2 regions of the Mesorhizobium sp. L48C026A00 genome follow, and region 1 is predicted to be linked to the other one. Evidence: predicted binding sites of a transcription regulator. Region 1 holds the regulator's gene; the other holds the start of a gene.
What was found. Region 1 encodes PhoB, which activates phosphate uptake and scavenging genes when phosphate is short. Its sites were predicted from a motif close to TGTCATNNANCTGTCAT; they were not measured.
Positions count from the first base shown of each region.

Region 2: X738_RS68140 (PhoX family protein) is a predicted target of PhoB. The motif match lies at 5,840-5,856, and genes of this name have one in related genera.

Region 1 covers NZ_AYWU01000002.1:85,921-101,893, reverse strand. Annotated here, with positions in the region: gene X738_RS47600 (Crp/Fnr family transcriptional regulator) at 1-371, opposite strand, end outside; gene X738_RS47595 (response regulator) at 631-951, shown strand; gene X738_RS47590 (RNA polymerase sigma factor) at 1,024-1,575, opposite strand; gene X738_RS47585 (NepR family anti-sigma factor) at 1,579-1,776, opposite strand; gene X738_RS47580 (response regulator) at 2,013-2,807, shown strand; gene X738_RS81985 (DUF1328 domain-containing protein) at 3,037-3,204, shown strand; gene X738_RS47570 (sensor histidine kinase) at 3,354-4,433, shown strand; gene X738_RS85880 (hypothetical protein) at 4,544-4,795, shown strand; gene X738_RS47560 (hypothetical protein) at 5,000-5,326, shown strand; gene X738_RS47555 (YMGG-like glycine zipper-containing protein) at 5,408-5,650, shown strand; gene X738_RS47550 (CHASE domain-containing protein) at 5,804-7,447, opposite strand; gene X738_RS47545 (ATP-binding cassette domain-containing protein) at 7,561-8,355, opposite strand; gene X738_RS47540 (sugar ABC transporter permease) at 8,449-9,768, opposite strand; gene xylF (D-xylose ABC transporter substrate-binding protein) at 9,909-10,949, opposite strand; gene X738_RS47525 (ROK family protein) at 11,205-12,452, shown strand; gene phoB (phosphate regulon transcriptional regulator PhoB) at 12,719-13,408, opposite strand; gene phoU (phosphate signaling complex protein PhoU) at 13,425-14,132, opposite strand; gene pstB (phosphate ABC transporter ATP-binding protein PstB) at 14,168-14,983, opposite strand; gene pstA (phosphate ABC transporter permease PstA) at 14,996-15,973, opposite strand, start outside.
Region 2 covers NZ_AYWU01000019.1:12,627-28,599, reverse strand. Annotated here, with positions in the region: gene X738_RS68170 (cytochrome ubiquinol oxidase subunit I) at 1-457, opposite strand, end outside; gene X738_RS68165 (hypothetical protein) at 481-690, opposite strand; gene X738_RS68160 (ABC transporter ATP-binding protein) at 677-1,603, shown strand; gene X738_RS68155 (ABC transporter permease) at 1,600-2,361, shown strand; gene X738_RS68150 (MarR family winged helix-turn-helix transcriptional regulator) at 2,524-3,015, shown strand; gene X738_RS68145 (GNAT family N-acetyltransferase) at 3,012-3,692, shown strand; gene X738_RS68140 (PhoX family protein) at 3,783-5,771, opposite strand; gene X738_RS68135 (hypothetical protein) at 5,976-6,314, shown strand; gene X738_RS68130 (phosphatase PAP2 family protein) at 6,434-7,135, shown strand; gene X738_RS68125 (helix-turn-helix domain-containing protein) at 7,335-7,604, shown strand; gene X738_RS68120 (SulP family inorganic anion transporter) at 7,724-9,445, shown strand; gene X738_RS68115 (CHAD domain-containing protein) at 9,491-10,438, opposite strand; gene X738_RS68110 (CYTH domain-containing protein) at 10,435-10,908, opposite strand; gene X738_RS68105 (CerR family C-terminal domain-containing protein) at 11,014-11,742, shown strand; gene X738_RS68100 (HlyD family secretion protein) at 11,739-12,692, shown strand; gene X738_RS68095 (ABC transporter ATP-binding protein) at 12,689-13,609, shown strand; gene X738_RS68090 (ABC transporter permease) at 13,618-14,754, shown strand; gene X738_RS68085 (glutathione S-transferase family protein) at 14,824-15,477, opposite strand; gene X738_RS68080 (threonine ammonia-lyase) at 15,520-15,973, opposite strand, start outside.

The DNA.
Region 1 (15,973 bases):
GCCTCCCGCTCGAAGAGGCAGAGCAGCATCGGCGACAGAGCTTCCACGGAGTGCTGCATTTCGCCCATCAGACTGCCTTGCAGACCGATGAGGTCGCCTGGCATGGAATAATTCAGAATCTGCCGGCGGCCATCCGACAGCAATTTGTAGCGGAAGGCCCAACCCGACAGCACTGTATACAGATGGGCACTGCGGCTTCCCTCAACCAGAACCGTGTCGCCCTTCTCGACGGCCAGTTCGCCCTTCTTGAAGCCATTGACGAAGACGAGTTCCTGCTTCTCGAACGCCCGGAACGCCGGCAACGGCCGCAGCGGGCAGTTCTCGCATGAATACCGGCGGGCGGACAAGGAACGGCCGTTCTGGCCAGACATTTCAATCCTCTTCGAAGCCCTCTTCCGGAGGGCGATAGCAAACGTCCTGCAGGCGTCGAGGTTCCGCCATCTGCGGCGGCATGTCTTTTTTAAATGACAGGATGCGAAATAACTTTAAATGACAGGAAGCCAAATAGGGATCATGACTCCTCTAGCCCTTGCGCTCCCTGTTCCCTGCGCCCCACGGAGACATCGCCACGTGCCCCCATTGCTGGACGGATTGCGGATTCTTGTTCTGGAGGATGAATTCCTGATCGCCATGGATGTCGAGCAGCTTTGCCGCGACTATGGCGCCGGCGATGTGGTCATCGCCCGCGATCTGGCTGAGATCGATCGGCAGAGCATTGCCTCGCAATTCGACGCGGCCATCGTCGACCTCATGCTGGGCGGCACTTCGACACTCGATTTCGCTTCGCGGCTGCGCGAATCGGGCGTGCCTTTCGTGTTCGCCTCGGGCTATTCCGAGATGGACGAAATCAGGGTGGCGTTTCCGGATGTCAGGTTGGTCACCAAGCCCTATTCGGGAGACGATCTCGTGGAGGCGGTGGCGTCGGCGTGCGGGCGCGGACCTGTTGTTTGATGTCCGCAAACCGGAGCCCGATTACCGGGCCCGACATTAATTACAGGGTCCCACATTACCGGTGCTGCGTATTCAGGCGGCGTTCGACCCTGTCACCTGAGCCGAGATCGCATCCGGGCCAAACTCGTCGTCGCCGGAAATCTTCAGGATTTCCTGCAGCCGCGTGCGGGCGCGGCTGACGCGGCTCTTGATCGTTCCGACCGCACAGCCGCAAATTTCGGCGGCTTCCTCGTAGGAAAAGCCCGACGCGCCGATGAGGATGATGGCTTCGCGCTGGTCCTCTGGCAATTGCTCGAGCGCGCTCCGAAAGTCCTTGAGGTCGAGCTGGCCGTGCTGGGCCGGATGGACGGCCAGTCTGGCGGTCATGATGCCGTCGCTATCCTGCACCTCGCGGCCGCGCTTGCGCATCTGCGAATAGAATTCGTTGCGCAGGATGGTGAACAGCCATGCCTTGAGATTGGTGCCCGGCTCGAAGCTCTCATGCTTGTCCCACGCCTTCACCAGCGTTTCCTGGACCAGATCGTCGGCCTTGTCGGCGTTTTGCGTCAACGACACGGCAAAGGCCCGCAGGCTCGGAATCGAGGCGAGCAGATCCGTCTTGAAGCTCTGGGAGACGGCCGCCATGCCTCAGTCCTTTTTCCGTGCAGGTTGGGCCTGTTCCAACTGGCTGAGCAATTGGGCGAAACGATCCGGCACGCTGTCGGAGACCAGCTCGTCGTAATATTGTTTGAGTTTGCGGCCGATTTCCGAGTTTGGCCCGAGCGGGTCGCCGGAAGCAGCCCGGCGCCTGTTCTTTGCAGCGCCAGCCGTGTTGTCTTTCCTCATGTCGTCATTTCGCCCTTTGTTCCCAGCACCCTGCCGCCCTTCAATACGCGACGCAAAGCAGCCGGCCCCCTCGTCTGGTTGCCCGTCCCGATCTCAAACGCCTTCCGCTTACATTAGTTCCAACCCCTCGGAACTTTTTCGGAAAGCCGGCGTTTATGCTTTCAGGGTTTATTCTCGGGGCTTGTCATTAGCTTGGCCTGCAATCTATGCAATTACGTCAGAGGGAGACGTCTATCATGAGCCTATCCGCAACCATCGCTCCACACCTGCCGTTCCTGCGCCGCTTTTCGCGGGCCGTCTCCGGATCGCAGGAGAGTGGTGACGCGCTGGTCGCCGCGATGCTCGAGGCCATCATCGCCGACGTCGACATCTTTCCAAACGCGTCGAATGACCGCATCGCGCTCTACAAGGTCTTCGCCAGGCTATTCACCTCGGTCGCCATCCGCGTTCCGCAGGAACACCCGCAGTCGGCGTGGGAACAGCGCGCCGCCGCCAATCTGAACGCGATCTCACCCCGCCCCCGCCAGGCCTTCCTGCTGGTCGCCGTCGAAGGTTTCAGCGAAGACGAGGCGGCGGAGATCCTCGACGTCGACGATCAGGAGTTCTCCGAGCTTCTTGCCGAGGCCAGCAACGAGATTTCCCGCCAGGTGGCAACCGATGTGCTGATCATCGAGGACGAGCCGCTGATCGCCATGGACATCGAGCAAATGGTCGAGAGCCTGGGGCATCGCGTTGTCGGAACGGCGCGTACCCATGCCGAGGCGGTGGCGATGTTCGCCAAGACGCGGCCGAAGATGGTGCTGGCCGACATCCAGCTTGCCGACGGCAGCTCGGGCATCGAAGCGGTCAACGAGATCCTGTCGACCACCCCGGTGCCGGTGATCTTCATCACCGCTTTTCCCGAGCGCCTGCTGACCGGCGAGCGGCCGGAGCCGGCCTTCCTCGTCACCAAGCCGTTCAATCCGGAGATGGTCAAGGCCCTGATCAGCCAGGCGCTGTTCTTCGATCGGCACGCGAAAGCCGCTGCATAGGCCGGGCAGCCCGGCCCTGAGCGGCCCTTTCCACAGTTCCTCCGATCGCCCGTTTTCCACAGATGAATAACGCTGGCCGCTTGCGGCCGGCACACGCCACTTGCAACTCACCTGCACATGACGATCCAATTCGAGCGGGAAAGCTTTCCGGGGCTCGTCTTTTTCGGGAAATGCTGGAACAAACGGCAGCGAAAGACGTTTTTGGCATACTATTTGAAGGAGATGGACCATGCTTTACTGGGCCCTCGTATTTCTCGTCGTCGCGATCATTGCAGGCGCTCTTGGCTTCGGCGGCATTGCCGGCACCTCGGCTGGTATAGCGCAGATCTTGTTTTTCATCTTTCTCGCTTTCCTGATCATTTCGCTTATTGCGGGCTTGTTCAAACGCGCGTCGTGAACTGCGATCGAACACTGGGAGCCGCACCCCTCAAGCGGTTTCCAGCTACCGCCGGGCGGTGTCCTTAGCAGGACGTCGCTCGGCGGACTCTTTTTGGAACCCAATTTTCCGTCAGCCGTTCAGCCTGCATTGGGCGGGTGAAGTGACCGATGCAATCCAGAGCTGGAGACATGAAAGACAGCGGACGGAGCGATGAGATCATCGCTTTGCAGTCCGCTGAGAGTGGAATGCAGGTTGGCCGGGCCCTTCTCCATGCACTGCACAATGCCGGTATTTCGGTTCTCTATCAGGATCGCGAGATGAAAACCGTCTGGGCCCGCAACATGCGCCCGCCCTGGATTGCCGACACGGGGATTTCCGGCACGGGGGTTTCCGACACGGGGGGTTCCGACACGGGCGACGGCATCGGCATCCTGCCGCTTGCGCAGGAGGAGCGCATCGGCGCGGCCAAACGCAAGGTCGTCGCATCCGGCAATCCGGAACATCTTGAGTTCAGCATTCCGGCCGACGATGGCGTCCGCTGGTTCCAAATATGGGTGGACGCGGATCATGACGACGGCGGTGCCGTGCAGGGCGTCGTCACCACCATGGTCGAAACGACCGAGCAGAAACGTCGCGAGCAAACCCTGAAGACGCTGCTGCGCGAGGTCAGCCACCGTTCGAAGAACCTTTTGGCGATCATCCAGAGCATCGCCACCCAGACCAGCCGTTATTCGGACACGCTCAGTGATTTCCTGACGCGCTTTCGCGGCCGGCTGCAGTCGCTTGCCTCATCCCAGGACCTGGTGACCTCGTCCAACTGGCGGGGAGCGGCACTGCGCGAACTGGTGTCCGGCCAGGTCGGCCGCTATGGCGCCGACCCTGTGCGCAGCCTGCGTTTTCGCGGTGCAAACCCATACCTCAATCCCAATGCGGCCCTGCATATCGGCTTGGCCATGCACGAGCTTGCCGTCAATTCTGTCAGCTACGGCGCTCTGTCGCGAGCCGACGGCTTCGTCGAGGTGACGGCCGATCTGACGGCCGCTGCCGCTGGCGAGACCGCGCTGTCGCTGACATGGGCCGAGGCCATCGGAGCCAATGACAATCAGCCCAGCGAGAAGCGCTTTGGCAGCGTCGCGCTCGAGCGCGTCGTGCCTGCATCGTTGAACGGCACGGCGAAACTTGAAATCAGCGGGGATCGTCTCGAGTACCATCTCGTCGTTCCTCGCAGCAATTTCGAGACGGATTGAACGGGCAACAGCCGAGCCCAAGAGAGGTGGCCGAGGGGGGTTGGGGCCAAGAGGGGTGGGGATTGATACCAGCCGCGCCGGCTTTAACCATCTGTTCACCATAAGGTTCGATGCTGTTTTTCTCAGGCACCACTCCGCACGACGTTTTCGATCGTAGTTTGCTGCGCACTACAGGAGAAATGGCTTTGACGGTTGCCGACATCAACAGGCTGGAACAGGCCGCACGCGTTTCGATGAGCGGGTTTCAGGATATCGAAGCATCCGCAATGCGGTCGCCCCGTGATTCCCTGCCGATTCCCGGCCTCGCCGCAATCGGGCTAGCTGCAGTGGTCGTCCTGGCCGCCGCGTTCCAGTTGGTCTGATGCATTCGCGCAGAAGCAGGCCCCTCGGGCCTGAACCAAGGGTGTGCAGTGGTTTTGCGATAACAATTTTAAGCAAAGCGTCGGACGCAAAGCGGCCGGCGGCTCGTGCTTGCCTGATGTCGGCCTGTTCTCCATGGTCGCGCGGGCCTGTATCGCCGGAACTTTGGCGGATGTGGCCCGTTCTATGGCGGGAGGACCGTCGCCATGGAACATATCGCTGCCGTGCTGCTGGTCATCGGCTGTTCGAACACGATGACCGAGTGCCGCGAACTGCCCGTATCGGTGAGCGTTTTCGAAACCGCTCAGGAGTGCACCGCGGCGCGTCCGTTTGCCATGGGCGATGTGCAGGGTCAGGCTCCGCGCATCATTGCCAAATGCCTTTCCGTCGATCCGGCACTTGAGGATGACTACGACCGGATCGTCTGGAACGTACGCCCGGACGGCACCCTCGACGCTTCCGTGGAGATTTCCGACCTCGAGCTTGCCTCGAGCGGCGCGCGCCCCGAAAAAGATTCTCTTAGCCAACAATGAAATCGAGCAGGGCAAAACACTTTTTCGCGTGATAAATGACGGGCGGAGCTACAAGTGAGGACAAAGGCGAGGAGTGACCCTATGCGGAAGATGATTATTGCCATGGTTGCCGCAATCGCGGTCAGCGGTTGCAGCACCACCGAACAGGATGTCGGCATCGGCGCCGGTGTCGGCGCTCTGGCCGGCGGCCTGATTGACGGCGGCAAGGGTGCGCTGGTGGGCGCAGCCATCGGTGCCGGTACCGGCCTGCTGGTGCGCAACCTGCGCAATGGCTATTGCCAGTACCGCGACAACCGTGGACGTCTGTTTACGGCGCGCTGCTGATCCGTTTCAAACGCAAGAGGCATTGGAAGCGGAGACCGGACGAGCCGGTCTCTGTTTACTTGGACGCTGTATTTTGGGACGCTGTATTTGGCACGCTGTATTTGGGGCGCTGCATTTGGGCGCCTTTGAAATCGGTCGGTTTGCGGCAGTGTTTCAGTCCGACAGCGGGATCCTGATTTCCACGCTTAGCCCGCTATCGTGAAAATCGCGATTGATCGTACCGCGCAATTCGCGCGTCACGTTCAGATCGATCAGCTTGGTGCCAAAACCTGTTTTGACCGGTGGTTCGAGCTTCTTCTTGCCGGCTTCGCGCCAGTTGAGAACCAGCGTTCGGTCGCTCCTGTGGCCTTCGACCGACCAGTCGACCTTGAGCGACCAGTCGCCGTTCCTGGTAATGGCCGAATTGCCGGTTTCGCCATATTTTAGCGCGTTCGTCGCCAGTTCGTGAAAGGTCAGGCCGAGCGCTTGCGTCGTCGTCTCGTCGAGCAACACCTCTGGCCCCGACAATATCCCGTCGGGAAGCTCCTTGCCGAACACCTGGCCAAGCTCGATGCGCAAGAGATCGCCAAGATCGGCCTTCTGCCAGCGCGAGCGCGTCAGCATGTCCTGGGACGCCGCCATCGCTTGCAGCCGAGCCGAAAAAGAGGACGAGAACTCGTGGACGTCGGTGGCGTGCGACGCCGTCTGGCGCGCAATCGCCAGCACCCGCGTGATCGAGTTCTTGATGCGGTGCTTCATCTCCTGCAGCATCAGGTCTTTTTCGAGCAGGCTTTTTTCCGTCGTCTCATGAAGCAGCGAGACCGCGTCATAGGCCCGCTCCTGATAGCGGGCCACCAGCGCGATGGTGCCCGCGAGCAGCAGCCCGAACAGGCCGAGCATCACCGGAATGGCGCGCGAGGACGGTTGCGAGAAGGCGCTTGTCGGCCTGAACAGGACGGTCCATGGACGTCCGGCGATGGTGAGTTCGCGAGAAACCAGTAACCTGTCGCCGAAGCCCGACGCCGGCGGCGTTTCCGACTGGAACAAAAGATGGTCGGCATCCACCTTGCCGTCATAGATTTCGATGTTGACCGGCAGCAGCGGCGTCCGGCTGAGCGCGGTCTGGAACAGGTCGCGGGCGCGGAACGCCGCATAAAGCAAGCCTGTTGTCGAGGATCTGGACGCATCGATGCCGTCCGCCGCGGTTTCGATGTTGAGCCGCACGAAGACCAGGAAGCCGGTGAAGGTCTGCGCAGCACCTGTTTCCTGGCCTAGCTGCACGCGCCCGCTCGCGTGCTGCTGGTTGTCGGCCATCGCCCTTTCGATCGCCTCGCGCCGCACCGGTTCGGTGAACATGTCGTAGCCGATCCCGGATTGATTGGAAGGGTCCAGCGGCTCGAACAGCGTGATGGGCGCACGCCATGGCAGCGTCGTCGTGGCCGGATAGATCGCATCGCTGACGCCATAGTCGTGCAGGATGGCACGCTCGACCGCTGCCTCGTCGCCGGCTCTCACCAGCCGGAGAAAGCCGATGCCGCGCAGGCCAGCGAAATTGTCGTTGATACCCAGCGCATCGAAGAACGCCTTGAACTCGCCCCGCGAAATGTCACCATTGCGAGCCTCGAACAGCGCATGTGTCGATCGCAGCAGTGACAGATGCAGGTCGATGCGGCTATCGATCCGGTTGAGGGCGTCGTCCGCCGTCGCCTCGAATTTGATGCGCGCCGCTTCCTGGGTGGCGAAATAGGCGAATCCCGCCATTGTCAGGCTGATCAGCGCGACGGCAATGAACGCGACGATCGGGAAGAACTTCTTCAAATTGCTGCTGCGACCCATGGTTTCCCATCTTATGGGCAACTCCCCGTGGCAACACAATGGCGCGGCCAAACCATCATGACGGCTGGCATATCACATGACAGGTATTTGACGCTTCAGGCGGCGATCTTCAGCGCGCCTGGTCCCGGAATGGCGCCGGGCGGGCACTTGCCCAGAATGATCATGCCGAGCACCTCGTCCTGGGTGACGTCGCCGGTGCGCGCCGTTCCAACGACCCGGCCATTCTTCATGACGCAGACGCGGTCGGCAAGCTCGAAGACATCGTGGATGTCATGGCTGATCAGGAAGATGCCGATGCCGTCGGCCTTGAGCTGCATGACCAGTTCGCCGACCTGCGCCGTTTCCTGCGGTCCCAGCGCCGCCGTCGGCTCATCCATGATCAGGATGCGGGCGTTGAACAGGATGGCCCGCGCGATCGCCACCGACTGCCGCTGGCCGCCCGAAAGCTTGACCACCGGCTCCTTGAATCGCTGGAAGCGGGGATTGAGCCTGCCCATCACCTTGCGCGCCTCGGCCTCCATGGCGCCATCGTCGAGCGTGCCCCAGCCGGTCATCAGCTCGCGGCCGAGGAACAGGTTGGCGGCGGCGTCGACATTGTCGGCGAGCGCCAGCGTCTGGTAGATCGTCTCGATGCCGTATTTCTTGGCGTCGCGCGGATTGGCGATCGAAGCCTCCTCGCCATTGACGAAGATTTGGCCCGAATCGCGCTTGTAGGCGCCGGACAGGATCTTGATCAGCGTCGACTTTCCCGCACCGTTGTGGCCGAGCAGCGCCACGACCTCGCCCGGGAAAAGGTCGATCGACGCATCGTCGACGGCGTGAATGCCGCCGAAGGCAATCGAGATGTTGCGCATGTCGATCAGTGGCGTGGGAGCAGTCGTGTCAGCCATGATCGTCCCTTTCCATGGTTTTGCCGAGCATGATGTTGGACCGAAACGGATGTCCACTTTTCGCTGACGCGGACCTTCGGCTCGGGATCATGCTCAGACCCGCTTGCGGTAGACTGTGTCGAGCCAGACGGCGACGACCAGCACGGCGCCGACGACGACGCTCTGAAGCGGCGAATCGATGCCGAGCAATACCATGCCGGACTGCAGCGACTGCATCAGAAGCGCGCCCAGCATGGCGCCGAGCACAGTGCCGGAGCCGCCGGCCAGCGACGTGCCGCCGATGACGGCTGCTGCGATCACCAAGAGTTCGTCCAGCGTGCCCAGCGCATTGGTCGCCGCATTGAGGCGGGCCGAAGCAATTGCCGCGCTGATCGCGGCCAGAACGCCCATGATCATGAACACTTTCATGGTCACCCAGCGCGTGTTGATGCCGGCGAGTTCCGCCGCTTCCGGGTTGCCGCCGATGGCAAAGACGTAGCGGCCGAAACGGGTGCGCCGGGTGATGAAGGTCATGACGATGCCGACTGCGACCGCGATCAGCACCGGTATCGCGATGCCATGGGCGATGAACAGCCCGCCTTCGGGGATGGTGATGCCGTTCCGCTGGGCGTATTGGCGAACGATGCCGATCGGCCAGGGGTAGGAATTGGCGATCCAGACGGCGCCGAGGATGGCGGCGCAGGCGACAACACCAAGCAGGCTCTCCGCCCAGACCGGGCGCAACGGAAACTTGAAGCGCTTGCGCTGCGACCGGCCGTTGAGCAGCATCAAGGCGACGGCCACACAGGCGAGAATGCCGACGATCCAGCTCGCGGTCGCCCCGATCGAGCCACGCGGCCCGCCACCCATGAGCTGGAACGTGGCATCGAGCGGCGCGACGGTGCGCCCGCTCGTCATCAGCCACGCCATGCCGCGCCAGATCAGCAGGCCGCCCAGCGTCACGATGAAGGCCGGAACCTCGAGATAGGCGATGATGAAGCCCTGAAGCGCGCCGATCATGAGGCCGAGCACCACGCCGGCAGCCAGTGCGATGACCCATATCCAGGGATTTCCAAGCTGGAATCCCATGACGCGGATGAGGAATTCTGCCTGCGCAACGCCCATCACCATGCCGATGACGCCTTCGACGGAGCCGACCGAAAGATCGATGTTGCGCATCACGATGACCAGCACCATGCCGGTCGCCATGATCGCGACCGAGGAAGTTTGCACCGACAGGTTCCAGAGATTGCGCGGCGTGAGGAAAAGCCCACCCGACAGGATGTGGATTCCAACCCAGATGATCAGCAGCGCGCCGACCATGCCGAGCATGCGTATGTCGAGCTCGGTTGCCTTGAGGAAGCGGCCGAAGGGGCTGAGCTCGGATTCACGCGCCCGGTCAGCAACCGGCGTGTTGGAAATCGTGTCGGTCATGATGTCCTCCCACCGTTGCCGTCTGCCGCGGATGCCGGAAGCAGCTTAGAAATTACCCGCGAGACGCGGAAAAACAACTCTTTTGAAAAAAACGCCGCGGCGTGAAGCCGCGGCGTTTCAGGTTTTTTGGCGAAGGCGGATCAGTTGCAGACCGGGACGGTGCCCGCCGCCACGCCGGCGCAGACCTCTTCCTGCTTGATCCAGCCGGCGTCGATGACGACGTTGAGATTGTCCCTGGTGATGGCAATCGGCGTCAGGAACAGCGACTTGACGACATTGCCGCCCGGCGTGGTGAAATCCTTGACACCGGCAATGTCTGTCATCGGCTTGCCGTCGGCCAGCTGCGAGGCGATCTCGGCGGCGTTCTTGCCGAGCTCGCGCGCGTCTTTCCACACCGATACGGTCTGTGTGCCGAGCGCGATACGGTTCAGCGCGGCATGGTCGCCGTCCTGGCCCGAAACCGGGACGGATCCGGCCAGGCCTTGCGCCGTCAGCGCCGCGACGACGCCACCGGCGGTGCCGTCATTGGCGGCAACCACCGCATCGACCTTGTTGTCGTTGGCGGTCAGGAACTGTTCCATGTTCTTCTGGGCGTTGGCGGGAAGCCAGCCGTCCGTATAAGCCTCGCCGACATTCTTGATCTTGCCGCTGTCGATGGCATCCTTGAGCACTTCCATGGAGCCGGCGAACAGGAAATCGGCATTAGGGTCGGCGCCCGAGCCCTTGATGAAGACGTAATTGCCTTCCGGCGCCACCTTGAACACTTCGCGGGCCTGCATGCGGCCGACTTCCTGGTTGTCGAAGGTCAGATAGAAGACGTCCTTGTTCTCGATCAGCCGGTCATAGCCGACGACCGGAATGCCTTCGTCCAGCGCCTTCTGCACCGCCGGACCGATGGCCGAGGCATCCTGCGCAAGGATGATCAGCGCGTTGGCGCCCTGCGAGATCAGGCTTTCGACGTCGGTCAGCTGCTTGCCGGGATTGGACTGTGCGTCAGCGGAAATATACTTGTCGCCGGCGGCCTCGATCGCCGCTTTCATGGCGGCTTCGTCGGTCTTCCAACGCTCTTCCTGGAAGTTCGACCACGAAACGCCAATGACCTTGTCCTTGGCCTGCGCGACCGACGCGAGCGTCAGCGACATGGCGACCCCCGCCAGAATGGCGGCTGCGAATCTCTTCATGATATTCCTCCCTGCGCCGCGTAGGGCGCGACCAACTGGCCCGAAGGCCGGCACAAAGGCTCTATTTTTTCGAGCCTCGAAAAAATACTGGTCCAACGCCGAAGCACTGTCAACACCAATTCTGATGTCCTGTCGGGCTTTTTTTCGAGGCTCGGAATAAATAATGACAGCCCCTTCTGCTTCTGCCAGTATTTGTCCGACATACCGACGGCTTCCGATTCATGAGCGGCCGCGGCAATGAGGAGGAAACAAAAAATGTCGGTGGGAATCCGTCATGACGATCTGCGCCGGCGCAACCGGGCGATGGTGATTTCGGCCGTGCGCCGGGCAGGCCAGCCGTCGCGGACCGAGATCGCCGCGACCACCGGCCTCAGCCATTCGACCATATCGGCGATCTCTGCCGACCTGATCCAGGAAGGCATCCTGGCCGAGAGCAAGGCGAGCGAGACGGTTTCGCTGAAACGCGGCCGGCCGCAGGTCGGCCTCAGCCTCAATCCGCAAGCCGCTGCGGTGTTGGCCGTCGTGTTGTCGCTGAATTTCCTGTCGGTCGCCGTCATCGATTATGCCGGACAAGTGGTCGCCGAGGAACAGCGCCGGCTGGACACGCTGACCATGTCGCGTGACGCGCTGATCGACGAATGTGTCGCCATCGTCCGGCGCCGGCTCGAAGATCCCGACCTCGATGTCCAAAGCGTCGCCCGCATCGCGCTGGCGATCCAGGGCATCACCGATTCCCACGCGCGCGCCATGTTGTGGTCGCCGATCACGCCGCAGACGAACATCGCCTTCGCCGACATTCTGGAACGCGAGTTCGGCATCCCGGCCATCATGGAGAACGACTGCAACATGATGGCCGTGGCGCTGCGCTGGCGCCACCCGGATCGCTACCGCGACGATTTCATCGCCATCCTGCTCTCGCACGGCATCGGTATGGGGCTGGTGCTGAAGGGCGAGCTGTTCACCGGCACCCACTCCTCAGGCGGCGAATTCGGCCACATGATCCATCGGCCGGGCGGCGCGCTTTGCCGCTGCGGGCGGCGCGGCTGCATCGAGGCTTATGCCGGCAACTACGCCATCTGGCGCAACGCAAGGCTGTTGAGCGAGAACGCCGAGCCGGTCGCCGATGTCAGCGACGCCGACATGCGGGCCTTGGCGGCCCGGGCGCGCGAGATGGACGGACCGGAGCGGGAAGCCTACCGCAAGGCCGGCGAGGCGCTCGGCTTCGGGCTCGGCAGCCTGTTTGCGCTGATCGATCCGGCGCCGGTGGCCATGGTCGGCGCCAGCGCTGCCGCCTTCGACCTGATTGAGCCGGCGTTGCGCGAGGCTATCGCCCAGACCGCCGGCGGCCAGCATTCGGGTTCGATTTCCTTCGACACCGAGCCGAACGAGCTGCCGCTGATCCGCGAAGGCTGCGCCATGCGGGCGCTAAGCTTCGTCGATCAGGAGATTTTCGCGCCGAGCATCCAGGCACGAGCCGGCTCGGTCGGAAAGAACGTGGCTTGAAGGATTCCCGGGTCGCGACTTGGGGTGTGTTGAGATTCAGGTCAGGCCGAGTCGAGAATGGTGGGTTCCGAGAACCGGAGCGGAGCGTACTTTTGGGTACGTGAGCCCGCGCATGACCCCGAAATCGAGGTCGATTTCGGAAAGGTCGTGCGCAAAATCAAAGTTCTACAGCGTGCTTTGCGTGCCCAACAGGGCGCGCGGCGCTGTAGGTAAGCGCAGGTATCAGCCGTTCGCAGGCCGGCATCACCTGAATATCAGCACATCCCCTAGTCTTCCCTGATAGCATAGCCCGCGCCGCGGATGGTGCGGATGACATCGGGCATGCGACCATTGTTGACCGCCTTGCGCAACCGGCCGACATGGACGTCCACCGTGCGCTCGTCGATGTAGATCGTCTCGCCCCAGACATTGTCGAGCAACTGACTGCGCGAGAAGACCCGGCCGGGGTGGCGCATCATGAATTCGAGCAGCCGGAATTCGGTCGGCCCGAGCCGGATCTCGCTCTTCTTGCGATATACCCGGTGCGATTCACGATCGAGCATGATGTCGCCGACCTTGAGCACGCTGGACAGCACTTCCGGCTTGGCGCGGCGCAGCAGCGCCTTGACCCTGGCCATGAATTCCGGTGTCGAGAACGGCTTGACCAGATAGTCGTCGGCCCCGGTCGAAAGGCCGCGCACCCGGTCGCTCTCCTCGCCGCGCGCGGTCAGCATGATGATCGGCAGCCGCTCGGTTTCGGGGCGCACCCGAAGGCGCCGGCAAAGCTCGATGCCGGAAACCGCCGGCACCATCCAGTCGAGCACCAAAAGATCGGGCACGTTTTCCTGCAGCCGGATTTCGGCCTCGTCGCCGCGCGTCACCACCTCGACCTGATAGCCTTCGGATTCAAGATTGTAACGGAGGAGGACGCCCAGCGGCTCTTCATCCTCCACCACCATGATGCGCGGCGCGATCATCGGCCGGTCACTCCTGTCATGTCGCCGGCGCCGACATCGTCGTTTCGTCGAGCTTCGGGCGATCCGCCGGCAATTGCTGCCCGGTCACGACAAAGTAGGCGTTTTCGGCGATGTTGGTGACGTGATCGCCGATACGCTCGAGATTCTTGGCGCAGAACAGAAGGTGCGTGCAGGCGGTGATGTTGCGCGGATCCTCCATCATGTAGGTCAGGAGCTCGCGAAAAACCGCCGTGTATTTCACGTCGATCTTCTGGTCGTCGGCGCGCAGTTCCTTCAACGCGCCGGCATCGCGCGACACATAGTGCTCGACCACGCCGCGCAGCTGCACAAGAACGAGGTCCGCCATCGCGTCGATACCGTGCGACAGATTACGCGGCGTCGCGCTCTGCCCGACTGCGCTGACCCGCTTGGCTATGTTCTTGGCCAGATCGCCGATGCGCTCGAGATCGCCCGCCATGCGGATTGCGCCAACCACGGCGCGCAGATCCTGCGCCATCGGCTGCCGCTTGGCGATCAGCGTGATGGCGCTGTCATCGAGTTCGCGCTGCCTCGCATCCATGATGGCGTCGTCCGAGACGACGCGCTGCGCCATCGCATTGTCCGACGCAAGCAACGCGCGGATCGAGGCCGCGACCATTGCGGCGGCGAGCTCGTCCATGTCGCGGATCAGCCGGTCGATGTGCTCCAGTTCCTCGTCGAAAGATGCGACGGTGTGTTCACCCATGGTGCTGTCCTCGTGTTCGAAATTCGCCGGACCGCTCAGCCGAACCGGCCGGTGATGTAGTCCTGGGTGCGCTTGTCGTCGGGGTTGGTGAACATCTTGTCGGTCGCGCCCTCCTCGACCAGATAGCCGAGATGGAACATCGCCGTGCGTTGCGACACGCGCGCCGCCTGCTGCATCGAATGGGTGACGATGACGATCGTATAGTTCTGGCGCAGTTCGTCGATCAGTTCCTCGACGCGGGCGGTGGCGATCGGATCGAGCGCCGAACAGGGCTCGTCCATCAGGATCACTTCCGGCGACACCGCGATGGCGCGCGCGATGCACAGGCGCTGCTGCTGTCCGCCGGACAGTCCGGTACCCGACTCGAGCAGGCGATCCTTGACCTCGTTGAACAGGCCGGCCTTCTTCAGGCTCGATTCGACGATGCCGTCCAACTCAGCCTTGCTCCTGGCCAGGCCGTGGATGCGCGGACCGTAGGCGACGTTTTCGTAGATCGACTTCGGAAACGGATTCGGCTTCTGGAATACCATGCCGACGCGAGCTCGCAGCTCGACGACATCGATTTTCGGATCGTAGACGTCCTCGCCGTCGAGCGTGATCTTGCCGCTCACCCGCGCGATATCGATGGTGTCGTTCATTCGGTTCAGGCAACGCAGGAACGTCGACTTGCCGCAGCCCGATGGCCCGATCAACGCCGTCACCTGATGCTCGCGGACATCGAGATCGACGTCGAACAGAGCTCGCTTCTCGCCGTAGTGAACAGAGACCTTTTCGCCCTTCATCTTGATCGAAGGGGCGTTGGTTGCGCTGCTCAGTTTCTGCTCGACGCCGGCTTCCGTCATGATGTTCATATCCTCTACTCCTTACCAGCGCCGCTCGAAGCGCCTGCGCAGTATCACCGCGATGGCGTTCATGATGACCAAAAACACCAGCAAAATCAAAATCGCCGCCGAAGTCTTCTGCTGGAATCCCGCTTCCGGGAAATCCGCCCACATGAAAATCTGCACCGGCAGGATCGTCGCGGGATCGGTGAAGCCGCCGGGAATGTCGACGATGAAGGCGACCATGCCGATCATCAGCAACGGCGCGGTTTCGCCGAGCGCATGCGCCATTCCGAGGATGGTGCCGGTCATGATGCCCGGCATCGCCAGTGGCAGGACGTGATGGAATACGGTCTGGACCTTGGACGCTCCGATGCCAAGCGCCGCCTCGCGGATCGAAGGCGGCACGGCGCGCAGCGAAGCGCGCGAGGCGATAATGATGATCGGCAGGGTCATCAGCGCCAGCACCATGCCGCCGACCACCGGGGCTGAGCGCGGCATGCCGAAGAAATTCAGGAATACGGCAAGTCCAAGCAGGCCGAAGACGATCGAAGGCACCGCCGCCAGATTGTTGATATTCACTTCGATCATCGTCGTCAGCCGGTTCTTGGGCGCAAATTCCTCAAGATAGATCGCCGCTGAAACGCCGATCGGGAAGGCGATTGCGAGGGTTACGATCATGGTCAGGAACGATCCGACGACCGCGCCCCAGACACCAGCCAATTCCGGCTCGCGGCTTGCGCCGGTGAAGAAGAAGATCGAGTTGAACCGGCTTTCGATCAGGCCGGCGCTCTTCAGCGTGTCGAGCCAGACGATCACCTTGTCCGAAATCTTTCGCGATGCTTCCGGCGTCTCGATGACGCGCAGGAATGCCTGGCCGCTCGCGGCGGGCGCCGTGCTGTCCAGCGCCTCGATCACCGTGCCTTTTGCGATCACCGTGCCGTTGGCCGCAGACGACAGCGAGGTCAGCTTGACCGTGCCGCCATTGAACGCGACCAGCAGCGACGACGCGCCGCTCGT
Region 2 (15,973 bases), on a different contig from region 1:
GCGTCTGCATCCATGAATTGAGCGCGATGATCCAGAAGGCGGACAGGGTGGTGCCGCCGGCCACCAGCACGGTTGCCAGCGTGTGGATGCGGTTGGAAACGCGGCGGAAGCCGAACAGCATGATGCCGAGGAACGCCGCCTCGAGGAAGAAGGCGGTGAGTATCTCATAGGCGAGCAGCGGGCCGGCGATGTTGCCGACGATTTCCATGTAGCCCGGCCAGTTGGTGCCGAACTGGAAGCTCATGGTGACGCCCGAAACCACGCCCATGGCAAAGGACAGCGCGAACACCTTCACCCAGGTGAAATAGGCGCGCATCCAGGCGGTATCGCCGGTGGCGTTGTAGCGAAGCTTGAAGAACAGCAGCATCCAGCCAAGCGCGATGGTGATAGCCGGAAACAGGATATGGAACGAGATGTTGGCGCCGAACTGGATGCGCGAAAGGATGAGCGGGTCCATGGCGGGCTCCGGCTGCTGCTGTGTCAGGGAAGATAGGCCGGATGCGCCAGGCGGTCAAAGCGGCGTGGCGTCACGCGAGGCGGAACGCCGCAGGACTGCGGCAGCGGTGGATGCGCCGATGTCCAGAATGTCAGGAGTGCCATTGACTTCCGGCCGCGCGCACCGACATTCAGCGGACTAAAATCAACAGACCTCCTTTCAAGCAGCCGTTTTTCAACCATGCCATCGATCATTTCCATTTCCGGGGTCACCAAGACCTACGCCACCGGTTTCAAAGCGCTGAAGGAGATCAACCTCGATATCGAGCGCGGCGAGATTTTTGCGCTGCTCGGGCCGAACGGCGCCGGCAAGACGACGCTGATCTCGATCGTCTGCGGTATCGTCAACCGCTCGTCGGGCACGGTCAGCGTCGACGGCCACGACATCAGCCGGGATTATCGCGCCGCACGCAGCCTCATCGGGCTGGTGCCGCAGGAACTGACCATCGACGCGTTCGAGAGCGTGTGGGCGACGGTCAACTACAGCCGCGGCCTGTTCGGCAAGCCGGCCAATCACGCCTTTGTCGAGAAAGTGCTGCGCGACCTGTCGTTGTGGGACAAGAAGGACGCCAAGGCGATCACCCTGTCCGGCGGCATGAAGCGGCGGCTGATGATCGCCAAGGCGCTGTCGCACGAACCGAGGGTGCTGTTCCTCGACGAGCCGACAGCCGGCGTCGACGTCGAGCTGCGTCAGGACATGTGGGCGATGGTGCGCCGGCTGCGCGAGGATGGCGTCACCATCATCCTGACCACGCACTATATCGAGGAGGCCGAGGCGATGGCCGACCGCGTCGGCGTCATCAATCGCGGTGAGATCGTGCTGGTTGAGGACAAGGTGCAACTGATGCGCACACTCGGCCGCAAACGGCTGTTGCTGGAATTGCGCAGCCCGCTCGCCACCATACCCGAGAAATTGTCGCGCTACGCTTTGGAGCTTTCGCCGGACGGTGATCGACTGACTTACACCTATGACAACCAGAGCGAGCGGCCGGGCGTCGCCTCGCTGCTGCGCGACCTTGAGACGGCCGGCATCCAGTTCCGCGATATCGACACGCAAAACAGCTCGCTCGAGGAGATCTTCGTCAACCTGGTGAGGAAGGGCGCATGAACCTGCGAGCCGTCTGGGCGATCTACAAACTGGAAATGGCGCGCGCCTTTCGGACCGTGCTGCAGAGCATTGTCTCGCCGGTCATCTCGACATCGCTCTATTTCGTCGTCTTCGGCTCGGCCATCGGCTCGCGCATCACCGAGATCGACGGCATCAGCTACGGCGCCTTTATCGTGCCGGGGCTGATCATGCTGTCGCTGCTGACGCAGTCGATCTCCAACGCCTCCTTCGCCATCTATTTCCCGAAATTCGTCGGCTCGATCTACGAGCTGCTGTCGGCGCCGGTGTCCTATCTGGAGATCATCATCGCTTATGTCGGGGGTGCGGCGACCAAGTCGATCATACTCGGCCTGATCATCCTGGGGACCGCGTCGCTGTTCGTGCCGCTGACCATCGAGCATCCGTTCTGGATGCTCTCCTTCCTGGTGCTGACGTCGGTGACCTTCAGCCTGTTCGGGTTCATCATCGGCATCTGGGCGAAGAGCTTCGAGCAGCTGCAGCTGGTGCCGCTGCTGATCATCACGCCGCTTACCTTCCTTGGCGGCAGCTTCTATTCGATCGACATGCTGCCCGGCACCTGGCGCACGGTGACGCTGTTCAACCCTGTCCTTTATCTGGTCAGCGGCTTTCGCTGGAGTTTCTACGGCAAGTCCGACGTCTCGATCGGCATCAGCCTCGGCATGACCGTGGTTTTCCTGCTTATCTGCATAGCGATCGTCGCGTGGATTTTCAGGACCGGCTACCGGCTGCGGAACTGACTGAACGGCCTGCCCAGGCGACGCAGCGCCAGCATCCGAGCGATGTTCCCGACCCAAGACGACCAAATCTGGTGACGACGCTTGAAAGCGGCCGTGCGATGGCGGCGCTTGATTTCCATATAACGTTATATATCATGTTATCAATTGCCTGGCAGGTTGATTATGGAAGACGTCATAAGGTCCCTTGGCTTCCTGTGCCTGGGCAGCAGGCTGAAGCGTATTGGCGAGCAATTGCAGGCGGATACGCAGCGCCTGCTCGACTGCCTCGATGTGCCGGTTCAGTCGAGCCAATACCCGCTGCTGGCTGCGCTCGACAGGCTGGGCCCGCTGCCAGTCGGGGAACTGGCGCAATCCCTCGGGGTCGCGCAGCCAGGTGTAACGCGGAGCGTGTCGCTTCTGGCCGAATTGGGACTGGTCGAGGTCAGTCCATCGGATGATGACCAGCGGCGCAGGATTGTCTGCCTTACCCTGCGCGGCCAGCGGCTGGTCGATATTGCAAAGCACGACGTCTGGCCGCGCATCGAGAATGCCGTCGCGGATCTGTGCGCGGATCTTTCTGGGCCGCTTCTTGATCAGCTGGCCGCCATCGAGGACGGCCTCGCCGCGGCGCCTCTCGACCGTCGTGTAAAGAAGCCGGAAGATGCCGCGCAATGAAACACCTGCTTGACCGTCCCGTGTGGAGCGCGCTTCGGACGCGACACCACGCCTTCGCGCAAGGTGACGACCTCGCCATGCGGTATCGGCCCTCGATAGCTCCCTTCGCTGCCAGTGCCGCGGACGATGCGGAAAGCCTGCAGGCGCTCGGAAAACTTGTCTCCCCAGGCGAGAGTGCGATCCTGCTTCAGGTGGACGCCATTGCTCTGCCCGCGGAACTTTCGGCGACTTCGACCGCGCCCGGGGTTCAGATGATTGCCGAGCGGCCATTGCAGATGGTCTCCGACGAGCGCGTGCAACGTCTGACGCGGGACGATGCAGCTGAGATGCTCGCCTTGGCATTGGTGACCAAGCCCGGCCCATTCACGCTCGAAGCCTTGAGCCTCGGCGATTTTTGGGGTGTGAAGATCGAGGGCCGACTTGCGGCGATGGCCGGCGAACGCATGAAGCAACCCGGCTATACCGAACTTAGCGGGGTGTGCTCACATCCGGAATTTCGAGGCGGTGGCCTGGGCAGGCTGCTGTCGCTGTTCGTGGCAAACCGGATAGCGGCGCGCGGCGAAGTTCCCTATCTCCACGCCTATGCCAGCAACACCACGGCCATAGGATTATACGAGTCCATTGGCTTCAGGTTGAGAAGCATGATGAACGTGGCCGTGGTTCAGCGCGCCGAATGAGCCCATCAGGCGCATTCCCGCGCATCAGGAAAAGGAAGGATTTCGTATCGACGAAATCCTTCCTTGGCGCTGCTAGCGCCTTGCGGCGATTCAGACCGCGATCTTGCCACCGCCCTGTTTGGTGATGGCGACGACCGACGGCCGCACCGGCATATCGGGCTTGAAGTCAGGCCAGCGGGTCGACGGGTCCTCGTAGTAAGAGGGACGGCCAAAAGCCTCCCAGTCTTCGCCGCCATCGGCCGGATGCTGAACCGCGACGAAGGCGGTCTGGTCGTCGGGCGTGAATAGCGGGCCGCACATTTCGGCGCCGATCGGCACGCGGAAGAACAGTTTCGAGGTCGCCCGCGCCTCGCCTTCGGTGTCGACCGCCCACAGGCCATCGGTGCGGCCGGTGGCCTTCGGGCCCTGGCCATCGGTCGAGACCCAAAGCCGGCCGGCCGAATCGATGGCGCAATTATCCGGCATGCCGAACCAGCCATTGGCGGTGGTTGCGGTCGAGAAGGTGGCGCCAACTTCGGCCACTGAGGGATCGCCGCATTTCAACAGCACTTCCCACTTGCCCTTGGCGGCAGTGAAATCGCCACCGTCCTCGACGATCTCGATGATATGGCCGAAGGCGTTTTCGGCGCGCGGATTGGCGGCGTCGACCTGGTCCGTCTTGCGCTTCGAATTGTTGGTCAGCATGACGTAGACCTTGCCAGTCGTCGGATTGGGCTGGATGTCCTCGGGGCGATCCATCTTGGTGGCACCGAGCAGATCGGCGGCACGGCGCGTCTCGATCAGCACGTCGGCCTGGCTGGCAAAGCCGTTCTCCGCCGTCAGCGGGCCCTGGCCGAAGACGATGGGCAGCCATTCGATCGACCCGTCTTCGGCGAATTTGGCGACGTAGAGCGTGCCGTCGTCGAGGAGATCCATGTTGGCGGCGCGGTCCTCGGCGTTGAACTTGCCGGCCGTGACGAATTTATAGACATAGTCGAAGCGTTCGTCGTCGCCGAGATAGAAAACGACACGGCCATCCTTGGCGACGATCGATTCAGCGCCCTCATGCTTGAAGCGGCCCATGGCAGTGCGCTTCCTCGGCACCGAGGTCGGATCGTTGACGTCGACCTCAACAATCCAGCCGAAGCGATTCGGCTCGTTCGCCTCCTTGCCGATGTCGAAGCGATCGTAATGCGCAGCCCATTCATAGGCGCCTTCGGGAATACCCAGGCGCTTGTAGTTGGTGGCTTCCTTGTGGCCTTCCGGCAGCTCGCCCGAGAAATAGCCGTGTATGTTTTCCTCGGCCATGACGTAGGTGCCCCAGGGCGTGACGCCGCCGGCACAATTGTTGACAGTGCCGATGACCTTCGTGCCGGTCGGATCGGCACTGGTCTTGACGCGGTCGTGGCCGGCGACGGGGCCGGACAGTGCCATCTCGGTGTTGGCGGTGATGCGGCGGTTGAGCTTGCCGTCGCGCACCACCTGCCATTTGCCTGATGCCTTGCGGATCTCGACGATGGTGCCGCCATGCGCGGCCATCTCGACGTCGACCTGTTCCTTGCTCAGCGGCGCCTGCTTGGCCTCCCCATCGACGATGGTGACAAGGCCCGGGAACATCAGATGCGGATTGGTGTATTCGTGGTTGACCACCAGCAGGCCATGCTCGGCCGAGCCGTCGATCGGGATATAGCCGACATAGTCGTTATTGTAGCCAAACTGTCTTTCCTGGGCCTGCGCCGACTGTTTTGTCGGATCGAATTCCGGCGAATCGGCAAACAGCGGATCGCCCCAGCGCAACAGCACGTCGGCGTCGTAGCCGGCAGCGACATGGTGCTTGTCGTCGACGCCTGCCTCGACCTCGTCGAAACTGAAGACCGAGCCGCCGCCGGCGCGGGCATCGTCGGCGAGGATCAGCGCGAGCGGGCTGACGGTGGCGGCGATGGCGGTTGCCGCGAGCGATCCCTGCAGAAAACCACGGCGCGAGAATCGCGCGGCGATGATTTCGCCCATCGTCTGGTTGTCAGTGGGATTGTTTCCTGGCCCATCGTTTTCCTCGAGCAGGCTGGTGCGGAAATGGGCGTCGGGGCGATGTTCAGTCATGGGGGCGTGCCTCTGGCTCTTTAGGATGGCTGGAGCGTGTTGCTTGACTGACCGCGTATCGCCAGCAGATCACAGTTTGATGACGTTGCCGACCAATTTCCAGCCCGATTTCATGTCTTTGATCAGGCCGCTTGACCGCGACCGACGCTTCCGAAACAAGATCTGCGGCAGGCGCGCAAGCACGGCGTCGGGAGGAACAAAAAAGTGAGTTTCTGGGGACTGGGGCAGCTCGGCATTTCGACAGTGATCTTCCTGCTGGCGGCGACGGCGGCCAAGCAATGGGGGCTGGCGCCGAGCCTCGGCAAGATTCTTCTGACTCTGGCGCTCTATTCAGCGGGCAATCTGATCATGCTGAGGCTGATCCGTGAATTCGGCATGTCGGTGTCGTTCAGCCTGTCGGCGGTGATCCAACTGGTGTCGGTGAACGTGGTGGCACTGGTGTTCTTCGGCGAGCGCGTCAATTCGTTGCAGGCGACCGGCATCGTGCTCGCCGTCGCAGCGGTGGCGCTGATCACGCTCGGACCCTATCTGCAAAAACTGTAGTTGCGCATGACCCCGAAAATCGGAAACGATTTTCGCTGGGGATCATGCGCCAAATCAAAGTGCTACAGCGTCCTGTGCGCGTCCAAAAGGACGCGCGGCGCTGTAGGACGATTGGGTCGATGAAGAATACTGCAAGCAAGCTGCTCAACTGGATCGAATTCCCGGTGCTTTTGTCCGGTCTGGTCATCGCCGGCGGGCTGTGGGGGTTCGAGGAACTGATGGAGGTGGCGCGGGACACCACGCCGCACGCCTTCGACACGGAAATCATGCTCGCCTTCCGTGAAGCGGGCCAGCCCGACAATCCGATCGGACCGCCATGGCTGGAAGGGGCGATGCGCGACATTACCAGCCTCGGCAGCGCCATCGTGCTCGGGCTGATCACAGTGGCGGTGATCGTCTATCTGCTGCTGATCCACAAGCCGGGAGCAGCGTTTCTGGTCTTCGTCGCGGTGGCGGGCGGGCAGGCCCTGTCGAGCACGCTGAAGCTCGGAATCGATCGGCCGCGCCCCGACCTGGTCTCGCATCTCGCCGACGTGGCGACGCTTTCGTTTCCAAGCGGCCATGCGATGCTGTCGGCGGTGACATATTTGACGCTGGGCAGCATGGCGTCGCGTTTCCTGCCTGGGCGAACGACCAAGATCTATGTGCTGGCACTTGCCGTGCTGACAGCACTGCTCGTCGGCATCAGCCGCGTCTATCTCGGCGTTCATTGGCCATCGGACGTGCTGGCCGGCTGGTGCGCCGGCTTCGCCTGGGCGATGCTGTGCTGGCTGGTCGCATGGGCCTTCCAGCGATGGCGCGGGCAGACCGCCGGCGCCTGAACCGCCCGTTCCGAACGACGCTGCGCCAATTCTCCTCTAAGTTGCGGCGGCTGGGGCGTGCTGGCCCAGCGGGCGCGCAGGCTCGCCAAGATGCAAACGGCCTGGTGTGCACACGTCTGACATGCGCATGATGATGCTTGAACCATCACAATAATGGTATTATACATGGAATGCAGACTCAGACGGGGGTTTTTAGCCGATGATCACTGCCGCGCAGATGCGCGCCGCAAGGGCTCTGGCCGGCATCGATCAGAAGACGCTCGCCGAGCGCGCCGGGGTTTCGCTTCCAACCATTCAGCGCATGGAAGCGAGCGACGGCGTGGTCAGGGGCGTGGTCGATACGCTGATGAAGGTCATCCAGGCCCTCGACCGGGCCGGCGTGGAGCTGATCGGCGAGAACCAGGCCAGCGAGCGCGGCGGCAGGGGGGTGCGCCTCAAGCCGGTCGTGCCGCAGAACCCGCCAGGCTGAGCCGAAATAGAGTCGCGACGGCGACCGCCGACAGTCCTGCCGACGATCCCGCCGCCTGCTTGGTTTTATGCGTGGCCGCTGTGCACTTTTTGGCATGCATCAGGAGCGGAAGGCAGTCCATGCATCGAACCCAGCGGGCAATTCATCAACCGGCGCAGCCGACATTTTCCGAACTGTTCACGCCGAAGCTGGCGACGGTGCTGCGCGAAGGCTACACATCAGAGCACTTCAAGGCCGATGCCATCGCCGGACTGACCGTGGCCATCGTGGCGCTGCCGCTGTCGATGGCGATCGCGATCGCATCGGGCGTGTCTCCGGAGCGCGGGCTCTACACTTCCATCATTGGCGGTTTCCTCGTCTCGGCTCTGGGCGGCAGCCGTTTCCAGATCGGCGGGCCGGCGGGCGCCTTTATCGTGCTGATGGCGGCAACCGTGGCACGGGTCGGCGTCGACGGGTTGCTGCTGGCGACGATGATGGCCGGCGTCTTGCTGCTCGTCATCGGCTACCTCAGGCTTGGCACCTACATCAAATTCATTCCTTATCCGGTGACCGTCGGCTTCACCGCCGGCATCGCCATCATCATCTTCTCCGGCCAGATCGTCGAGCTGTTCGGGCTAAAACTCGCCGGCAAAGAACCTGGACCGCTGGTGCCGAAGCTGATGGCGATCGGCGAGGCGGCCGGCACGATCAATCTCGCCGCCACCTTCGTCGCTCTGCTGACCATCGTCGCCATTGCCCTGATGAAACGGTGGCGGCCGAAATGGCCCGCCATGCTGATCGCCATCGGTCTGGCGTCGCTTGTCGTGGCGCTGTTTTCTCTGCCTGCCGAAACGATCGGCACGCGCTTCGGCGGTATCCCGCGCAGCCTGCAAATGCCGGCCTTTCCGCCGATCAGCTTCGGCAGGATGATCGACGTCCTGCCGGACGCCCTAGCCTTTGCGCTGCTCGGCGCGATCGAATCGCTGCTGTCGGCGGTGGTCGCCGACGGCATGACAGGAAGGCGGCACCGCTCCAACTGCGAACTCGTGGCGCAAGGCTTCGCCAACATCGCGTCCGCCCTGTTCGGCGGCATCTGCACCACCGGCACCCTAGCCCGCACCGCGACCAATGTGCGAGCCGGCGCGCATGGACCGGTCTCGGGCATGATCCACTCGGCCCTCCTGCTTGCCCTGATGCTGGTGGCGGCGCCGCTGGCCAGCTACATCCCGCTTGCAGCCCTTGCCGGCGTGCTGGCGGTGGTGTGCTGGAACATGTTCGAGAAGCAGGCCTTTGCCACGCTGCTGCGTGCCTCGCGCGGCGACGCGCTGGTGCTGATGGCGACTTTCCTGATCGTCATCTTCCGTGATCTCACCGAAGGCATCGTCGTCGGCTTCGCGCTGGGCTCGATCCTGTTCATCGACCGCATGGCCAAGAGCATTGCGGTTGAGCCGGATCAGGGACTGGTGCAGGACGATGTCGCCGACAGAACCGGCGCCGCCAGCGCATACGATTCCAGCGAGGCCAGCGATGCCGACACCGTCGTCTACCGGATTTCCGGCGCCTTCTTCTTCGGCGCCGCCTCGACCGTCGCCACGGTGCTGGACCGCATCGCCGACCAGCGCAAGAACTTCATCCTCGACTGCTCGGCCGTGCCATTCTTCGATTCAACGGCGGCCAACGTCATCGAGAGCGCTGCCCACAAGGCGAGGCGCGCCGGCGTGCGCTTCATCATATCAGGCGCGTCGCCGCAGACACGCCGCATGCTGATCAACCACGGCGTCAAACGGCCGCTGGTGACATACGCCGCCTCGATCAGGGACGCGCGAGCGCAGTTGAAGAATGCCGCGCCGGGAGAGGTCTAACCCTCTCCTCATCGTCAGCGATGTCGGACGGACGCAAGCACCGCGTCAGGCAGCGGCGCCGGGCGCGCTGGCGTCTTCGTGCGGCGCGGCGGCCAGATCGGTGCGCGCCTTGCGCGCGAGTTTTTTTGTCGAGCGCCTGGGCCTGTCGCCGAACAGATCGGCTGCCGCCGCAAGACAGGTCTTTTTCAGGCTTTTCTCCGAGCGCTTCAACAGCTTGCTCAGCAGTCGCGTTTCCTGGGGAGAGCCGAGCGGCCGGTCGTGGGCCTCGAGAAGCGTGCGCAAGACGAACACATCATGCAGTTCGCCCAGCTTTTCGCCAAGTTCGTCGACCGCCTTGCGCCGTGCCTTGATCGGCGTCGGCCACAGCCTTCCAAGCAGCGACAGATGCATGCCGTGAGTCTTTGCCGCCTTGCGCAGATCATGGAAATCGTCGGCATCACCGCGGGAGCCCGCCTTGTCCAGCGCCTTTCTGGCGCGACGCAGAGTGATGCGGGCGCCTTCGGCAAGCACATCGGCGGCCTGTTCGGGCTGGTCGGGCAAGACCAGAGTATCGATGCGGCTGATGCCATCCTCGCAAGCGGCAGTCGCGGCAGCTATCGCGGCGCCGAGGCCAACTCCACCATGCAATTGGTGCTGGCGCGCCACCAGCGTGTCGCGAACGGCATCGAGACCGCCGCCGGCGCTTTGCTCGGGAAAGTTTTTTGCCAGCCGGTCGATGGTTTCAACCAGCGCGGTCGCCTCGCGCGGGCCGGCAAGCAGGGCAGCCACCTCTCGGTACCATTGGTTCTCGGTACTGCAAAATGTTTCGTCTCCGGGACGGACCAGGCGCAGCAAGGCACGCACCTTCTTCAGCCGCCTGCGGCATTTGTGCAGCGCCTGCTCCGGCCTGTCATGCGCCGCGTCCAGATGGACGAGCGCCTTGCCGATCTCCTCAGCGAGGATGCGCCTGACCTCGCCGGTCAACGGCAGGCGCGGATCGATGCGATAGCTCATGCGGCGATCTCCGGAATCCCCTCGAGGGCGAGCGACGCGTTGTAGAACCTGTGCTCGCCGGTGACTTCGCGGCCGAGCCAATCTGGCAGCATTTCGCCCTGCACGTCCTGCGGCGTCTCAAGCTCGGCGACCACCAGACCGCTGAGCATCCCGCCGAAGACATCGACTTCATAGAGATGGCCGCGATGCCTAACATGGTGGCGTGTCTTCTCGATGACACGACCGATTGCGAAGGCCAGCATCTCTTCCGCATCCGCCAGAAGGATCGGATATTCGAATTCGTCGCGTTCGCGGGCCTTGCTGCCGAATTTGAGCGTCAGCTTTGCCGAGGCGCCGTCGCTGATACGCACGCGGACCGAGCGGTCGGGCGCGGCAACGAGATAGAACTGGCGAATGCGGATGTCCGCTTCGATCAGATCCCGCCAGCCATCGCCGGAGACGAGGAACTTGCGCTCGATTTCCTTGACCATGGCTCCACACTAAAGCGCGTGCGGATGGAGATGGCAAGGTGGAGATCGACAGGTGGAGATCGGCAAGGCTTGACTTTAATCATTCGATTGATTAAACTGCGGATCATGGGCAAACCGACAAACGCCAAAATTCCGCGCCGCGAGGCATCCCCCGCCGAGATGACGCGCGCGGCACTTGTTCGCGCAGCGCTGAAGCTGTTCGGACGCCAGGGTTTTGACGGCACCTCGACGCGCGAGATCGCGGCTGAGGCCAGGGCCAATATCGGCTCGATCGCCTATCATTTCGGCGGCAAGGAAGGGCTTCGCACCGCTGCGGCCGACTATATCGTCGACACGATCCAGACCATTGCCGGCCAGGCGATCGGCAATCTGCAGGGCTCAAGCGAATCAGAAACGGGCGAACCAGAAACGGGCGACGCCGAAGCGGCGCGGGCACAACTGTTCACCGCGCTGGAGCGGATGGTGGCTTTCATCGTGGCAAGGCCGGAGGCCGGCGAGATCGTGCAGTTTGTCCTGCGTGAGCTGTCGCATCCGACGGCGGCACTCGACCGCATCTATGACGGCGTGTTCGAGCCGACGCATCGCCGGCTCTGCCTGATCTGGGAGCAGGCGACGGGCGAGGCGGCCGAAAGCGAGGCTACCCGACTCACCGTTTTCACGCTGATCGGCCAGGTCGTCTATTTCCGCATCGGCCGCGAGGCGGTGATGCGCCGCATGGGCTGGCGCGCGATCGGCGACGCCGAGGCCACCAAGATCGCGGCGGCAGTGACGGATAATCTCGGCGCGATTTTGGCTCGGCGTCACTTAACCGACCGGAAGGATCGTAGATCATGAGTTTCCTCTGCTCTGTGCCGCTCGCCGCCCTGCTTTTCAGCACCTGCGCACCGGCGGCGCCGCTCGCCGTCGGCTATGTCGAGGGCGACTATGTGCTGCTCGCGCCGATCGAGGTGGCGCAGGTCGAGACGATTTCGGTCAAGCGCGGCGATCGCGTCGCGCCGGGCACGCCAGTGGTGACGCTGGAAAGCGCCGACGCAAAAATAGCCGTCGCGCAAGCCGAGGCGGCCCTTGCCCAGGCCCAGGCGCAACTTGCCGACCTGCAGGTCGGCAAGCGGCCGGAAGAGATTGAGGTGCTCAAGGCGCAGGTCGACATGGCCAAGGCGCAAGCCGCCGACGCCAAACGCAGATACACCCGCGCCAGCGATTTGTTCAAACGCGGCACCGGCACCCAGGCCGATTATGATACGGCTTCGGCGTCGCTGGAAACTGCCAACGCGCAGCTCGGCCAGGCGGAAGCCAATCTCGCTGTCGGAGGCCTGCCGGCGCGGCCCGAGACGATCAAGGCCGCCGACAATCAGGTCAGGCAGGCGCAATCGGCGCTGGAGCAGGCGCGCTGGCGGCTGTCGAAGCGTGTGCTGGCGGCGCCTTCGCCCGGCCGCATCAACGATGTGATCCGCTATCCCGGCGACACCGCCGGGCCGACCGCGCCGGTCATTTCGATTCTGCCGGACGGCGCGGTGAAGCTCAGCGTCTATGTGCCGGAAAGCGCGTTCTCGTCGGTGGAAGTCGGCACGCTGCTCAACGTCCATTGCGACGGCTGCGGGCCGGACGTGAAGGCTCGCGTCAGCTACGTGTCGCCGGACCCGGAATTCACGCCGCCGGTGATCTACTCGCTCGAGACCCGGCAGAAGCTGGTCTATCTGGTCGAGGCGCGGCCGGAGGGCGACGCCGGCGCGCTGCAACCGGGGCAGATCGTTGATGTCGAACTGGCGGATATCGGCAAATGAACGTCATCGACGTCCACGGCCTGGTCAAGCGTTTTGGTGACAAGACCGTCGTCGACCATGTGACGATGACGGTGGCCGAGGGCGAGATCGTCGGCTTCCTCGGCCCCAACGGCTCTGGCAAGACGACGACCATCCGCATCATGTGCGGCCTGCTGACGCCGGATGAGGGCGAAGGCACGGTGCTCGGCTTCGACATCCGCACCGACAGTCTGAGGATCAAGCGCGAAGTCGGCTATATGACCCAGAAATTCTCGTTCTACGAGGATTTGACCATCGCCGAAAACCTGGAATTCGTAGCGCGGCTCTATGGGTTGAAGCCGCTCAACGAGCATGTCGCCAGGACGCTGGCGGATCTTGGCCTCACCTCGCGCAAGGACCAGTTGGCCGGCACGCTGTCCGGTGGCTGGAAGCAGCGGCTGGCGCTGGCCGCCTGCATCATGCACAAGCCCAGATTGCTGCTGCTCGACGAGCCGACGGCGGGCGTCGATCCGAAGGCGCGGCGTGAATTCTGGGACGAGATCCATCGGCTGGCCAGCGGCGGGCTGACCGTGCTGGTCTCCACCCACTATATGGACGAGGCCGAGCGCTGCCATCGCATCGGCTACATCTCCTACGGCAGGATGCTGGCCACCGGCACGGTCGACGAGGTGGTCAGGAATGCCGGGCTGACGACCTTCGTTGTGCAGGGTCCGCGCCTCGACCAGGTCGCTGCCGCACTCAGCGGCCGGTCCGGTGTCGACCAGGTGGCGCCGTTTGGCGCGACGCTGCACGTCGTCGGCTCCGACAAGACGGCGCTTCAGGCTGCGCTCGCCGATGTCGAGAAAGACCACAAGGGCGTCACGGTGACGCCGGGCGAGACCAGCCTGGAGGATGTGTTCATCCAGTTCATGTCCGGCTCGAAGGACAATATGGGATGAAAAACGGGATAAACAGCGTCTTTTCCTTCGCCAGGCTCGGCGCGCTGCTGATCAAGGAGTTCATCCAGATGCGGCGCGACCGCATCACCTTCGCCATGATGCTGGGCGTGCCGCTAATGCAGCTGGTGCTGTTTGGCTATGCCATCAACAACGATCCAAAGAGCCTGCCGGCCGCCCTGGTGGCGATGAGCAGCGATCCCTATACGCGAGCCATGGTTTCGGCGCTGCAGACCACCGGCTACTACCGCTTCGACCATGTCGCGCAAAATGCCGCCGAGGCGGAATTCCTGATGGCGCGTGGCGACGTCGCCTTTGTCGTCACCATTCCCGCCGACTTTGCCCGGCGAGTCGAGCGCGGCGACCAGCCGCAAATCCTGATCGAGGCTGATGCGACCGACCCGGCAGTCGCCAGCGGGGCCATTTCGACGCTCGGCACCGTTGCCAACCAGGCGCTGCTCAGGGCGCGCGGCATGCAGGAGACGGCCGCCGAAGCTGCCCGAGGCCAGCTCGAAGTCGTTGTGCACCGACGCTACAATCCGGAAGGCATCTCGCAATACAACATCGTGCCCGGCCTGCTCGGCGTCATCCTGCAGATGACGATGGTGATGATGACCTCGATCGCACTGACGCGCGAGACCGAGCGCGGCACGATGGAAAACCTTCTGGCGATGCCGTCCAGCCCACTCGAAATCATGCTCGGCAAGGTGCTGCCCTATCTGGTGGTCGGCGCCGTGCAAGTGGCGGTGGTGCTGGCGGCGGCCAAGCTGCTGTTTGGGGTTCCCTTCACCGGGTCGTTGTCGCTGCTGCTTGCGGCGGTTCTGGTCTTCGTGCTGGCGCTGGTGCTGCTCGGCTACACCATCTCGACGATGGCGCGCACGCAGATGCAGGCACTGCAGCTCACCTTCTTCTTCTTCCTGCCGTCGATCCTGTTGTCGGGCTTCATGTTCCCCTATCGCGGCATGCCTGGCTGGGCGCAGATCTTCGGCGAGATCCTGCCGCTGACGCATTTCCTGCGCATCATCCGCGCGGTGATGCTGAAGGGCGCCGACCTGCCGGCGGTCGCGACCGAAATCGGCTGGCTGGTCGTGTTCGTGGCGCTGTTTGCCGGCGTGGCGCTGGTGCGGTTCCGCCGGACGCTGGATTAGGATCCAACTCAATAGCTCACGCAATGGCCGAGATGTCACCTTGGATGCATGACCATTCGGATCGAGATTTTATGCCGGTCTGGCCTGATCCGGGACCGGCGGCAATTCAGGCGCATCCAGTCCTTTGAAGGGATCGCGCCAGGCGTCGATCTCTTCAAGCTGGCGATACCAACGACTGACCGAAGGATAATCGTCGAGCGGCAATCTGGCGACATCGTTGAAAGGCAGAAACGTCGCCATTCGAAAGTCGGCATAGGAGACCGAGTTTTCGACCAGCCAGTCTCGCTCGGAAAGCGCGGCCTCAAGTGTTGCAGCGGCCGTGCGAAAGTCTCTCAGCCCCTCCTCAACCCGGTGCTGATCGATCGGGCCAATCCCATAGCGCTGCTTGGTGCCGCGTTCGAAATGCACGACGTCGCAAGCTCTTGCGAAGCTCTCTTTACCCCAACTGAGCCATCGGATCATCTCGGGTTCGTCGTCGCCGGTGCGCCAGAGATCCGAATGCGCGTCGCGTGAAAGCCGGCAGGCTATGGCGTCAGCCTCCCAGAGGCTGTTTCCCGAGCCTACGAGTATCGGCAATGAAAGATTGGGATTCAGCGGGCGATATCGCTCAGCCTGCCCGGGAGCGAAGGGCGATGCGAACTCAAAGTCGAGCTTTGCGTCGAGATAACGTGCCACGGCGACCGCGAGGCGAGGATTGGGATTGCGGCTGAAGAGCAGTTTCATTTCGTGTCAGCCTTTTTTGAATGGTGCCGGTTCGGTCGCCACCTAAGCCGCCGCCATGATCTCCGCATAGGTGCCGAAATCGACATTGCCGCCGGACAGCACCACGGCGACGCATTTGCCTGATAGCTCGATCTCGCCCGATGACAGCGCGGCCAGCCCGACGCAGCCGCCGGGCTCGACCACCAGCTTGAGATGGGCCATGGCGTCGCGCATGGCCTGTGCCGCCGCTCTGTCGGACACGGCAATGCCGCCGGCGAGATTCCTGCGGTTGATCTCGAAGGTGATCGCGCCCGGCTCGGCGGTGAGGAGCGCGTCGCAGATCGAAGTGTGGCCGGGTTCGATCGAAACCCGAGCACCTCTGGCCAGCGAACGACAGGTGTCGTCGAAATGCTGGGGTTCCACCGCCCAGACGGCGGTGCCCGGCGAGGCGTCCTTGACCGCGATGGAGATGCCGCTGCTCAGGCCGCCGCCGCCGCAGGGGATGACGACCGCGTCG